3 regions of the Paenibacillus sp. FSL L8-0663 genome follow, and region 3 is predicted to be linked to each of the others. Evidence: a T-box and tRNA genes for the amino acid it is inferred to sense, from the RefSeq annotation. Region 3 holds a T-box; the other regions hold tRNA genes.

Region 1 (3,246 bases), 3.1 Mb from region 3:
CGATCCGTTCAGGTGAGGTATGGCAAGGAGAAATACGTAATCGTGCTAAAGATAACAGCTACTACTGGGTGAATACTACGATCGTTCCGTTTATGGACGAGGAAGGTAAACCCTATCAGTACTTAGCGATCCGCAATGAGGTCACTAAACTGAAGAGAGTAGAAGCTGAACTTCAGTCTATGATGACACAAGTCATGCAAATACAGGAAGAAGAACGTAAACGCTTTTCAAGAGAGCTGCATGATGGGATAGGGCAAAGCTTGTTTTCACTTATTATCCAATTGGATAGCCAACTTGCCGAACAACCTAGTGCAACTCTGGAGAATCTTCGTTCGCAGGTGACCGACATCATCAAAGATGTTCGTGGTCTAGCGTGGGAACTTCGTCCCTCAGTTCTGGATGATCTGGGTGTCGTCCCAGCCATAAGAACCTATATTGAAAACTTCTGTTCTCATTACGGGATTGAGGTGCATTTTCAATGCAATCTACGTAAACGGGTTGATATTCGCAAGGAAATTGCAATTTATCGGATTGTACAAGAGGCATTAACGAATGTAGCCAAATACGCAGATGTAGCAGAGGCATATGTCGACGTTGAGGATCAAAATGAAATGATACAAGTGACCATTCGGGATAAAGGCATTGGATTCTCTGGAAAGTCCCAAGGAGAGGGAGTTGGATTGTTCAGTATGGAAGAACGAGCTAGAGGGGTAGGGGGATTTATGAGCATAACCTCTGCTCCAGACGAGGGAACCTCCATCCAGCTGACCATTCCCGTGTAAAAACTGTCCACTAGATCGGTTATCGGTGTATACCAGTTGCATGATCAGAACGATATACACCGATACCGAAGATTATGGATAATCAACACATTGTGGATTACATGAGGATAAATACAAAAAAAGAGAGAGCTCTGTCCCCAGACAGGCTCTCTTTATTTATAAGGTGTCACCACTGAGGCAACAAGAATCCGCTATAGCAAAAAGCGGGTGATGGGAATCGAACCCACGCTACCAGCTTGGAAGGCTGGAGTTCTACCATTGAACTACACCCGCAAAACAGTATCGGGATGACACGATTTGAACATGCGACCCCCTGGTCCCAAACCAGGTGCTCTACCAAGCTGAGCTACATCCCGACATTATACATTTTTTTAAGAAATGGCGCGCCCTGAGAGATTCGAACTCCCGACCTTTTGATTCGTAGTCAAACGCTCTATCCAGCTGAGCTAAGGGCGCATATTAAATTCCATAATGAGTAGTCAAGGCGCCACCCAGATTTGAACTGGGGATGAAGCTTTTGCAGAGCTTTGCCTTACCACTTGGCTATGGCGCCGTATGGATAATGGAGCGGACGACGGGAATCGAACCCGCGACCCTCGCCTTGGCAAGGCGATGCTCTACCGCTGAGCCACGTCCGCAAAATATGGTGCGGTCGAGAGGACTCGAACCTCCACGGGGGGTTAGCCCACACGGACCTGAACCGTGCGCGTCTGCCAATTCCGCCACGACCGCAAAATAATTATAAATGGTGAGCCATGAAGGACTCGAACCTTCGACACCCTGATTAAAAGTCAGGTGCTCTACCAACTGAGCTAATGGCTCTTAATGGCTGGGGATATAGGATTTGAACCTATGCATGACGGAGTCAAAGTCCGTTGCCTTACCGCTTGGCTAATCCCCAATAAATTAAGAATAAAGGGCGGCCGATGGGGCTTGAACCCACGAATGCCGGAGTCACAGTCCGGTGCGTTAACCACTTCGCCACGACCGCCATATGATTATGAAAAGACTGGTGGAGGATGATGGATTCGAACCACCGAACCCGTAAGGGAGCAGATTTACAGTCTGATGCGTTTGGCCACTTCGCTAATCCTCCAAAATGGTGCCGGCGAGAGGACTTGAACCCCCAACCTACTGATTACAAGTCAGTTGCTCTACCAGTTGAGCTACACCGGCACATTACTCATTTCCCACTTGAAAGGTGGCTCGGGACGGAATCGAACCGCCGACACGAGGATTTTCAGTCCTCTGCTCTACCGACTGAGCTACCGAGCCATATTAAATTTTATTACTACATCATATAATCCGCACTATATATGCCAATTATATATGAAGCTAAAATGGCGGAACTGACGGGATTCGAACCCGCGATCTCCTGCGTGACAGGCAGGCATGTTAGGCCTCTACACCACAGTTCCAGAGGCATTTCCAATAGGAAATTAATTGCGGGGGCAGGATTTGAACCTACGACCTTCGGGTTATGAGCCCGACGAGCTACCGAACTGCTCCACCCCGCGACATTAAAAAGCATTTCTCAAATTTTCTTATGGTGGAGGCTGAGGGGATCGAACCCCCGACCCTCTGCTTGTAAGGCAGATGCTCTCCCAGCTGAGCTAAGCCTCCATATTATGACCCGTAGGGGATTCGAACCCCTGTTACCTCCGTGAAAGGGAGGTGTCTTAACCCCTTGACCAACGGGCCTTGCAAAATAAGTTCTGGTCTCAATAAATTTATGGCGGAGAGAGAGGGATTCGAACCCTCGCACCACTTTCGCAGTCTAACCCCTTAGCAGAGGGTCCCCTTATAGCCACTTGGGTATCTCTCCGAGTAGCGGCAGAGGGGATCGAACCCCCGACCTCACGGGTATGAACCGTACGCTCTAGCCAGCTGAGCTACGCCGCCACCTTAATATATAAAAGTCAGAAATATTCAAAATATGGCTCCCCGAACAGGACTCGAACCTGTGACAACTCGATTAACAGTCGAGTGCTCTACCAACTGAGCTATCAGGGAATATTGGTGGAGCCAAGCGGGATCGAACCGCTGACCTCCTGCGTGCAAGGCAGGCGCTCTCCCAGCTGAGCTATGGCCCCAATCTTTTTGTTATTCTAGAAGTGGTGGGCCTTAGTGGACTCGAACCACCGACCTCACCCTTATCAGGGGTGCGCTCTAACCAGCTGAGCTAAAGGCCCTAACATGTAAAAATTTATCATCCTCTAAAGGATATCGCTTGGCGACGTCCTACTCTCCCAGGACCCTGCGGTCCAAGTACCATCGGCGCTGGAGGGCTTAACGGTCGTGTTCGGGATGGGTACGTGTGGAACCCCTCCGCTATCGCCACCAAACATGAATTTGCTACGCAAATTCTACCGTATTGAAACTCGGTTCATCACAGCTGTGTGAATGAATTTCAATGCGTATTTCGTATGTATTTCTACATACGTTCAAGGTTACACCCTGAAAA
Region 2 (3,246 bases), 2.4 Mb from region 3:
CGCTGGTGTACCAGTTGTTCCGCCAGGAGCACCGCTGGGTAGCTATGTACGGAAGGGATAAGCGCTGAAAGCATCTAAGCGTGAAGCCCCCCTCAAGATGAGATTTCCCAGTATGTAAGACCCCTTGAAGACGACGAGGTAGATAGGTTGGGGGTGGAAGTGCAGTAATGCATGGAGCTGACCAATACTAATCGGTCGAGGGCTTATCCTAAGATAAAACGCAAATGAGTTTCGGATCCAGTTTTCAGGGTGTAACCTTGAACGTATGTACAAGTGACATACAACAAATGCATGGCTATTCGTTCACACGATATATCGTGAAGCGAATAACCGTACGATAGAATTTGCATAGCAAATTCATGTTTGGTGGCGATAGCGGAGGGGTTCCACACGTACCCATCCCGAACACGACCGTTAAGCCCTCCAGCGCCGATGGTACTTGGACCGCAGGGTCCTGGGAGAGTAGGACGTCGCCAAGCAACCCCATAATGGGGATTTTTTTTCGCCTATCAGGCTATTGATTATACATACAAAAATGATTTTTTAGATGGGGCTATAGCTCAGCTGGGAGAGCGCCTGCCTTGCACGCAGGAGGTCAGGGGTTCGATCCCCCTTGGCTCCACCAATATTCCCTGATAGCTCAGTTGGTAGAGCACTCGACTGTTAATCGAGTTGTCACAGGTTCGAGTCCTGTTCGGGGAGCCATGTGGAGAGGTGTCCGAGTTGGCCGAAGGAGCACGATTGGAAATCGTGTAGGCGCCAAAAGCGTCTCGAGGGTTCGAATCCCTCTCTCTCCGCCAGCTCTTAATAATAGATATATGGCCCGTTGGTCAAGGGGTTAAGACACCTCCCTTTCACGGAGGTAACAGGGGTTCGAATCCCCTACGGGTCATAAGCAGTATGGAGGCTTAGCTCAGCTGGGAGAGCATCTGCCTTACAAGCAGAGGGTCGGGGGTTCGAGCCCCTCAGCCTCCACCATTTGAAAAATAAATATTTATTACTGTCGCGGGGTGGAGCAGTTCGGTAGCTCGTCGGGCTCATAACCCGAAGGTCGCAGGTTCAAATCCTGCCCCCGCAATTACTTCAACTAAGGAAGTTTCCTCTGGAACCGTGGTGTAGAGGCCTAACATGCCTGCCTGTCACGCAGGAGATCGCGTGTTCGAATCCCGTCGGTTCCGCCATTTAACTTAATACGCCGGTGTAGCTCAACTGGTAGAGCAACTGACTTGTAATCAGTAGGTTGGGGGTTCAAGTCCTCTCGCCGGCACCATATTGGAGGATTAGCGAAGTGGCCAAACGCATCAGACTGTAAATCTGCTCCCTTACGGGTTCGGTGGTTCGAATCCATCATCCTCCACCAGTTTTACGAGCCATTAGCTCAGTTGGTAGAGCACCTGACTTTTAATCAGGGTGTCGAAGGTTCGAGTCCTTCATGGCTCACCATTATCATTGTATGCGCGTGTGGCGGAATTGGCAGACGCACTAGACTTAGGATCTAGCGTCTTTGACGTGGGGGTTCAAGTCCCTCCACGCGCATCTTGTTTTTGCGGACGTGGCTCAGCGGTAGAGCATCGCCTTGCCAAGGCGAGGGTCGCGGGTTCGATTCCCGTCGTCCGCTCCATTTATTAGTCCCCTTAGCTCAGCTGGATAGAGCGTTTGACTACGAATCAAAAGGTCGGGAGTTCGAATCTCTCAGGGGACGCCATTAACTTCATAAGCCGGTGTGGCGGAATTGGCAGACGCGCGCGACTCAAAATCGTGAGGGAAACCGTGGAGGTTCGAGTCCTCTCACCGGCATCTATTTCGGGATGTAGCTCAATGGTAAAACTCAGCCTTCCAAGCTGGTAGCGTGGGTCCGATTCCCATTACCCGCTTTATATAGATGAAAAAGGAGAGATGGCTTATTTTTATGCCATCTCTCCTTTTTTACTTTTAAACTATTTCTATCGACATTACAAGCAGTAGAAACCCCAAGGCAATCTCCTCCGTTCTTTTGCGTTATTAAGATAGGGCGTACAACTAACGAGGAACGATAGTTAAATAACACACAATGTTGAGCAGGCGCTTCAAGTCTGCTCTTTTTATTAAACTAACGGACAAGTTAGTTTTAAGTTTACTTCACCAACTCAACACAGAAAGCACAAAAGTCTGTTGGGAAACTCGACAGACTTTTGCGCTTTAGAAGATGAACTTACCAAGGTTGACTTGTTGGTCCAATTGTAAACTCATTAACGTTCGTATCTTCTGGCTGATCAATCGCGAACGCAACAACATTGGCAACTCGATCAGGTGAAATACCATGTTGTTCATACAATGCAGTTGCACCTTTTAAAGTATTCTTATCTGTGATGGTAGTCAACAATTCTGTATTTATTGCTGCTGGATAGATAGTTGCTGTACGGGTGTTCGTACCTTCAATGAAGATCCCCGATAAACACCTTTGTATTCAGGGGATATCTGATCCAATGCGGTTTGGAACTGCAGCTTAATTTGGATATATAGACCGGTAAACGTGTTATGCTGTCGTGTTAAGTTTCAAAGATTCAAGCAACTAAACGCCCCTTGTTTTATAATGCTCAAAGTCTTCTTTGTAGAACTAGGATCATCCTCGGTTGATTACTCCTAGGGTAAAAGTTATGAACGGTTGACCTTGGCTTCAAAACGCTTTTCCAACTCGTCCCAGTTGGGGGGGGAGGGACCCGTGTCTGTTCCTTCCAAAGGTGAAACACACGGCTCAAAGCTACGATTTCCCCTACGGATCCGTCAACCAGTCGGCTGATCGGCATCCTATGATAAATTTTCGTAAAAAGGCGCATCAACGCCGATCGTTTGCGGATTAGTGATGCTTGCGCGGCCGGCGTTAGCGGATACCGTAAGGCCTCTAACATGCGAAAGCCTTCGTCCATAGCCGCGATCATCTGCCGCAACAACTTGTCGTCCCCGGCGATTTTTTTCATTTGGCGCTCGTGTATAACCGTTACAAAGTTTAGCGCAATTACAGGCACGATATGATTCTTCAGCCATGCATCTATATATTCATGATAGATAGGTATCGTACTCATTTGGTTTATGTATGCGGGTACGCCCCCTTCCGTGCAGAGGGTCTTTCCCAAACAAACATGGACTAACGGCCACCATCATGAATGAAAATATCTTTGGCTTGTGAATCTGAACCTCCTTAATGGAAGTACAGGACACAGGCCGAGAGTTTTTTGGTAGGACATACTCTGAGTCCTTAATTTCCCG
Region 3 (3,246 bases):
CCAGGGGTGATCCCAAAATTCTTTTCAAAAGCGCGGGTAAAGGCTTCTTGCGAGTTGTACTGAAACTCAATAGCAATGTCCAACACTTTTTGATTGGATTGTTTTAGCTGTTCAGCCGCCTCGGACAATCTTCTCCTTCTTATATACTGTTGAACCGTAAAACCCGAAATGGCCTGAAAAACCCGCTGGAAATGAAAAGCTGAAAAGCATGCCTGTGAAGCAATATCGGCAATTTTTAGATCCTCCCGGAGATTCAATTCAATAAACTCAATCGCACACTGAATTCGTTTAAAATAGTCCATATAATCCTTCCCCACACTCGTAATTGTTCTGATTATCGATCCTACACTCAAATTGTGCAACCCACGTTTTCATTATGTATAACTCTTCACCTACATGTTTGATTATTTGTGCTAAGTTTACCATGACTTTTCACTTGGCAGAAATAAAAAAGCAACGCTGAGATCGAGACAATCTCAGAGCTGCTTTTGAATATATTTTCATTATCCAAGCTTGATTTTAGCAAATTTCCGTTTACCTACCTGCACAATGTCGCCTTCCTTCGGCGTGTATGCTTCGTTCACATCGGTCCATTTCTCTTCGTTAATTTTGACCGAACCCTGCTGAATACTGCGCTTGGCTTCACCGTTAGATGCTGCAAAGCCCAGATGAGTCAGCAACTGGATCACACGAATGCCACCTTCTTCTAACTGATCAGCCGTCAAGGTGAACTCTTCAATATCGTCAGGCAGCGCGCGCTGCTGGAATACGGTCACAAAATGCTGCTTCGCTGCTTCCTCTGCTTCTTCACCATGGTACATGCGCACTAACGTTCCAGCCAGCTTCATTTTGGCATCACGTGGATGCACTGAGCCTTCCTTAACACCTTTCGCCAGCTCTGCCAACTCCTCGTTGTTGATATCCGTTGCAAGCTCAAAATATTTCAGCATCAGCTCATCAGGAACGGACATGGATTTTCCGTATATTTCGTTCGGCTCCTCATCAACACCAATGTAATTCCCCAAGCTTTTACTCATCTTCTGAACTCCATCCAGCCCTTCAAGCAATGGTAAAGTAATAGTAGCCTGTGGCTCAACTCCGTATTCTTTTTGCAGGGTTCTACCCATCAGAAGATTAAACTTCTGATCCGTTCCCCCTAATTCAATATCGCTTTGGAGAGCCACGGAATCCATGCCCTGCATCAGCGGATAAAAGAACTCATGGATACTGATCGGCAATCCGTTTTGGTACCTTTTGGTAAAATCATCCCGTTCCAACATACGGGCAACCGTTACTTTGGCCGACAGGGTTACTACATCAGCAAAAGACATTGGCCCTAACCATTCGGAATTGTAAAATACCTTTGTTTTTTCAGGATCGAGAATTTTAAAAATTTGTTCCTTGTATGTTTGGGCATTGCGCTGTACATCTTCCTCAGTCAGTTGCTTACGAGTCTCCGATTTACCTGTCGGATCACCAATTCTGCCTGTAAAATCTCCGATAATCAGTTGTACTTGATGGCCTAATTCCTGGAACTGGCGCAGTTTGTGCATAACAACCGTATGTCCGATGTGAATGTCGGGAGCAGATGGATCAAGGCCCAGCTTAATTTTGAGTGGCTCGCCGCTAACGACCGATTTGATCACCTTACGCTTCAGCTCATCCTCCGGTACAATTTCCGCTACACCCCGCTGTATCACCTCTAGCTGTCGTTCTACCTCTACCTGCTGCTCCGGCTTCAATTCTTCCCACTTCATCCTGTATACCTCCTATTTTTCATCCAAAATATTACATATTAGACAAACCAAAAAGCCCCTTTCATCCCAAGGGACGAGAAGGAGCTACTCGCGTTACCACCCTAATTAAAGAAACGCATGTCAAAGACAGACATTTCTTTCACTTCATTCCTATAACGGGCCTACACCCGGTACTGGATTACTATGGTGCTTCGCAAACCTGCAAAAGCTTTCCATTCATCCAGACAGCTCCAGACGGTAATTCAAAGGAGGGACGCTACCGATTCACACCACCCATCGGCTCTCTGTACAACGTGAATCCGCCTTCTACTGAAGTCTTTCTCTGCTTTTCACGATATTTACTTTGACCTATTTATAACACACTGCTTTTATGTAGTCAACGACACCAAAAGACAGGCTTTTTAGCATATGGGTTCATTTTGTAATTTTATGCTATAATAATGGCTGTTATAAAGGAGGAAGACTTAATGGTTGAAGAAAAAAACAATGTATCAGAGCCAAAGCCTTCCCGCTTGCGGACAACCATGCGAAGGCTCGGCCGTGTCATAAAGTGGGTCGTCATCATCGGTTTTATGGGGGCACTATTTGCAGGAGGAGCGGCCGCCGGCTATGTTGCTTCTATTGTAAAAAGCGAACCCGTGCGTTCCAGATCCATGATCCTACAGGAAGTAGATAAGAATGCAATTACAGGCTTCGCTTATTTCAATGATGGCTCTCCCATCGGACAACTCCGGACAGAAGAAGATCGAAGACCTGTCACGTTTAAGGAGATTCCACAACTCGTCATTGACGCAGTCATTGCCATTGAAGATAATCATTTTTACGAGCATAAAGGTGTCGATCTATCGGGAACACTGCGTGCTGTGAAGCAAAAGGCGCTGCATGAATCCGTACAAACCGGGGGTAGTACCCTCACCCAGCAGCTTGCGCGTCGTGTCTTTCTAAATCTCGATCGCACGGATGATCGCAAGGTCAAAGAAATTTTGCTGTCTCTGCGCCTTGAGCGCTTCCTAAGCAAGCAACAAATTATTACGGCCTATCTTAATAAAGTACCTTTTGGTAACGGTTCAAGCGGTTACAACGTCTTTGGCATTAAAGCAGCGGCCAAAGGTATCTTTAATGAGAATGATCTGAACGAGCTTAATATAGCCCAGGCTGCCTATCTGGCAGGTTTGCCACAGCTTCCTTCTTCCTATTCTGCTTACAACGGTAAGGGTGAGTTTAATGAAGCTGGCTTTAAAAGAGCCATCAACCGCCAGCACCTGGTGCTCAGTCGAATGCTGGAGGAGAACAAAATCAATAAAGCACAGTATAATGAAGCGATGGCTTTTGATATCAAAAAATCTCTCGCACCACGTACTGTTAAGGCTTATAACACCTATCCATATCTTATGATAGAAACAGAACGACAAGCTGCGCAGGCACTCATGTCTGTCACTAATCCGGGTCAAGCAGCTAATGCCAGTGCAGATGCCAAAACCAAGGACGA

The links. A T-box is a leader RNA that pairs with one kind of tRNA and senses whether it is charged. The one in region 3 lies ahead of tyrS (tyrosine--tRNA ligase), so its partner is inferred to be a tRNA-Tyr.
Region 1: it has a tRNA-Tyr gene. The T-box ahead of tyrS (tyrosine--tRNA ligase) is inferred to sense a tRNA for this amino acid. The anticodon was not compared.
Region 2: it has a tRNA-Tyr gene. The T-box ahead of tyrS (tyrosine--tRNA ligase) is inferred to sense a tRNA for this amino acid. The anticodon was not compared.

What each region holds. Positions count from the first base shown of each region.
Region 1 is NZ_JBBOYM010000001.1:396,953-400,198, reverse strand. It holds gene MKY75_RS01785 (PAS domain-containing sensor histidine kinase) at 1-782, shown strand, start outside; tRNA gene MKY75_RS01780 (tRNA-Gly) at 985-1,055, opposite strand; tRNA gene MKY75_RS01775 (tRNA-Pro) at 1,065-1,138, opposite strand; tRNA gene MKY75_RS01770 (tRNA-Arg) at 1,162-1,238, opposite strand; tRNA gene MKY75_RS01765 (tRNA-Cys) at 1,265-1,335, opposite strand; tRNA gene MKY75_RS01760 (tRNA-Gly) at 1,346-1,420, opposite strand; tRNA gene MKY75_RS01755 (tRNA-Leu) at 1,427-1,514, opposite strand; tRNA gene MKY75_RS01750 (tRNA-Lys) at 1,529-1,604, opposite strand; tRNA gene MKY75_RS01745 (tRNA-Gln) at 1,609-1,683, opposite strand; tRNA gene MKY75_RS01740 (tRNA-His) at 1,701-1,773, opposite strand; tRNA gene MKY75_RS01735 (tRNA-Tyr) at 1,793-1,878, opposite strand; tRNA gene MKY75_RS01730 (tRNA-Thr) at 1,883-1,958, opposite strand; tRNA gene MKY75_RS01725 (tRNA-Phe) at 1,985-2,057, opposite strand; tRNA gene MKY75_RS01720 (tRNA-Asp) at 2,124-2,200, opposite strand; tRNA gene MKY75_RS01715 (tRNA-Met) at 2,226-2,299, opposite strand; tRNA gene MKY75_RS01710 (tRNA-Val) at 2,330-2,405, opposite strand; tRNA gene MKY75_RS01705 (tRNA-Glu) at 2,412-2,483, opposite strand; tRNA gene MKY75_RS01700 (tRNA-Ser) at 2,516-2,607, opposite strand; tRNA gene MKY75_RS01695 (tRNA-Met) at 2,611-2,684, opposite strand; tRNA gene MKY75_RS01690 (tRNA-Asn) at 2,720-2,795, opposite strand; tRNA gene MKY75_RS01685 (tRNA-Ala) at 2,800-2,875, opposite strand; tRNA gene MKY75_RS01680 (tRNA-Ile) at 2,898-2,974, opposite strand; rRNA gene rrf (5S ribosomal RNA) at 3,011-3,127, opposite strand.
Region 2 is NZ_JBBOYM010000001.1:1,106,597-1,109,842, forward strand. It holds rRNA gene MKY75_RS04890 (23S ribosomal RNA) at 1-211, shown strand, start outside; rRNA gene rrf (5S ribosomal RNA) at 363-479, shown strand; tRNA gene MKY75_RS04900 (tRNA-Ala) at 550-625, shown strand; tRNA gene MKY75_RS04905 (tRNA-Asn) at 630-705, shown strand; tRNA gene MKY75_RS04910 (tRNA-Ser) at 709-800, shown strand; tRNA gene MKY75_RS04915 (tRNA-Glu) at 821-892, shown strand; tRNA gene MKY75_RS04920 (tRNA-Val) at 903-978, shown strand; tRNA gene MKY75_RS04925 (tRNA-Met) at 1,005-1,078, shown strand; tRNA gene MKY75_RS04930 (tRNA-Asp) at 1,105-1,181, shown strand; tRNA gene MKY75_RS04935 (tRNA-Thr) at 1,195-1,270, shown strand; tRNA gene MKY75_RS04940 (tRNA-Tyr) at 1,275-1,360, shown strand; tRNA gene MKY75_RS04945 (tRNA-Lys) at 1,368-1,443, shown strand; tRNA gene MKY75_RS04950 (tRNA-Leu) at 1,456-1,536, shown strand; tRNA gene MKY75_RS04955 (tRNA-Gly) at 1,547-1,621, shown strand; tRNA gene MKY75_RS04960 (tRNA-Arg) at 1,629-1,705, shown strand; tRNA gene MKY75_RS04965 (tRNA-Leu) at 1,718-1,797, shown strand; partial or broken gene MKY75_RS04970 (oxidoreductase) at 2,192-2,416, opposite strand; partial or broken gene MKY75_RS04975 (IS110 family transposase) at 2,431-2,596, opposite strand; gene MKY75_RS04980 (hypothetical protein) at 2,577-3,062, opposite strand.
Region 3 is NZ_JBBOYM010000001.1:3,540,141-3,543,386, forward strand. It holds gene MKY75_RS15405 (AraC family transcriptional regulator) at 1-302, opposite strand, end outside; gene tyrS (tyrosine--tRNA ligase) at 504-1,757, opposite strand; T-box leader at 1,824-2,089, opposite strand; gene MKY75_RS15415 (transglycosylase domain-containing protein) at 2,225-3,246, shown strand, end outside.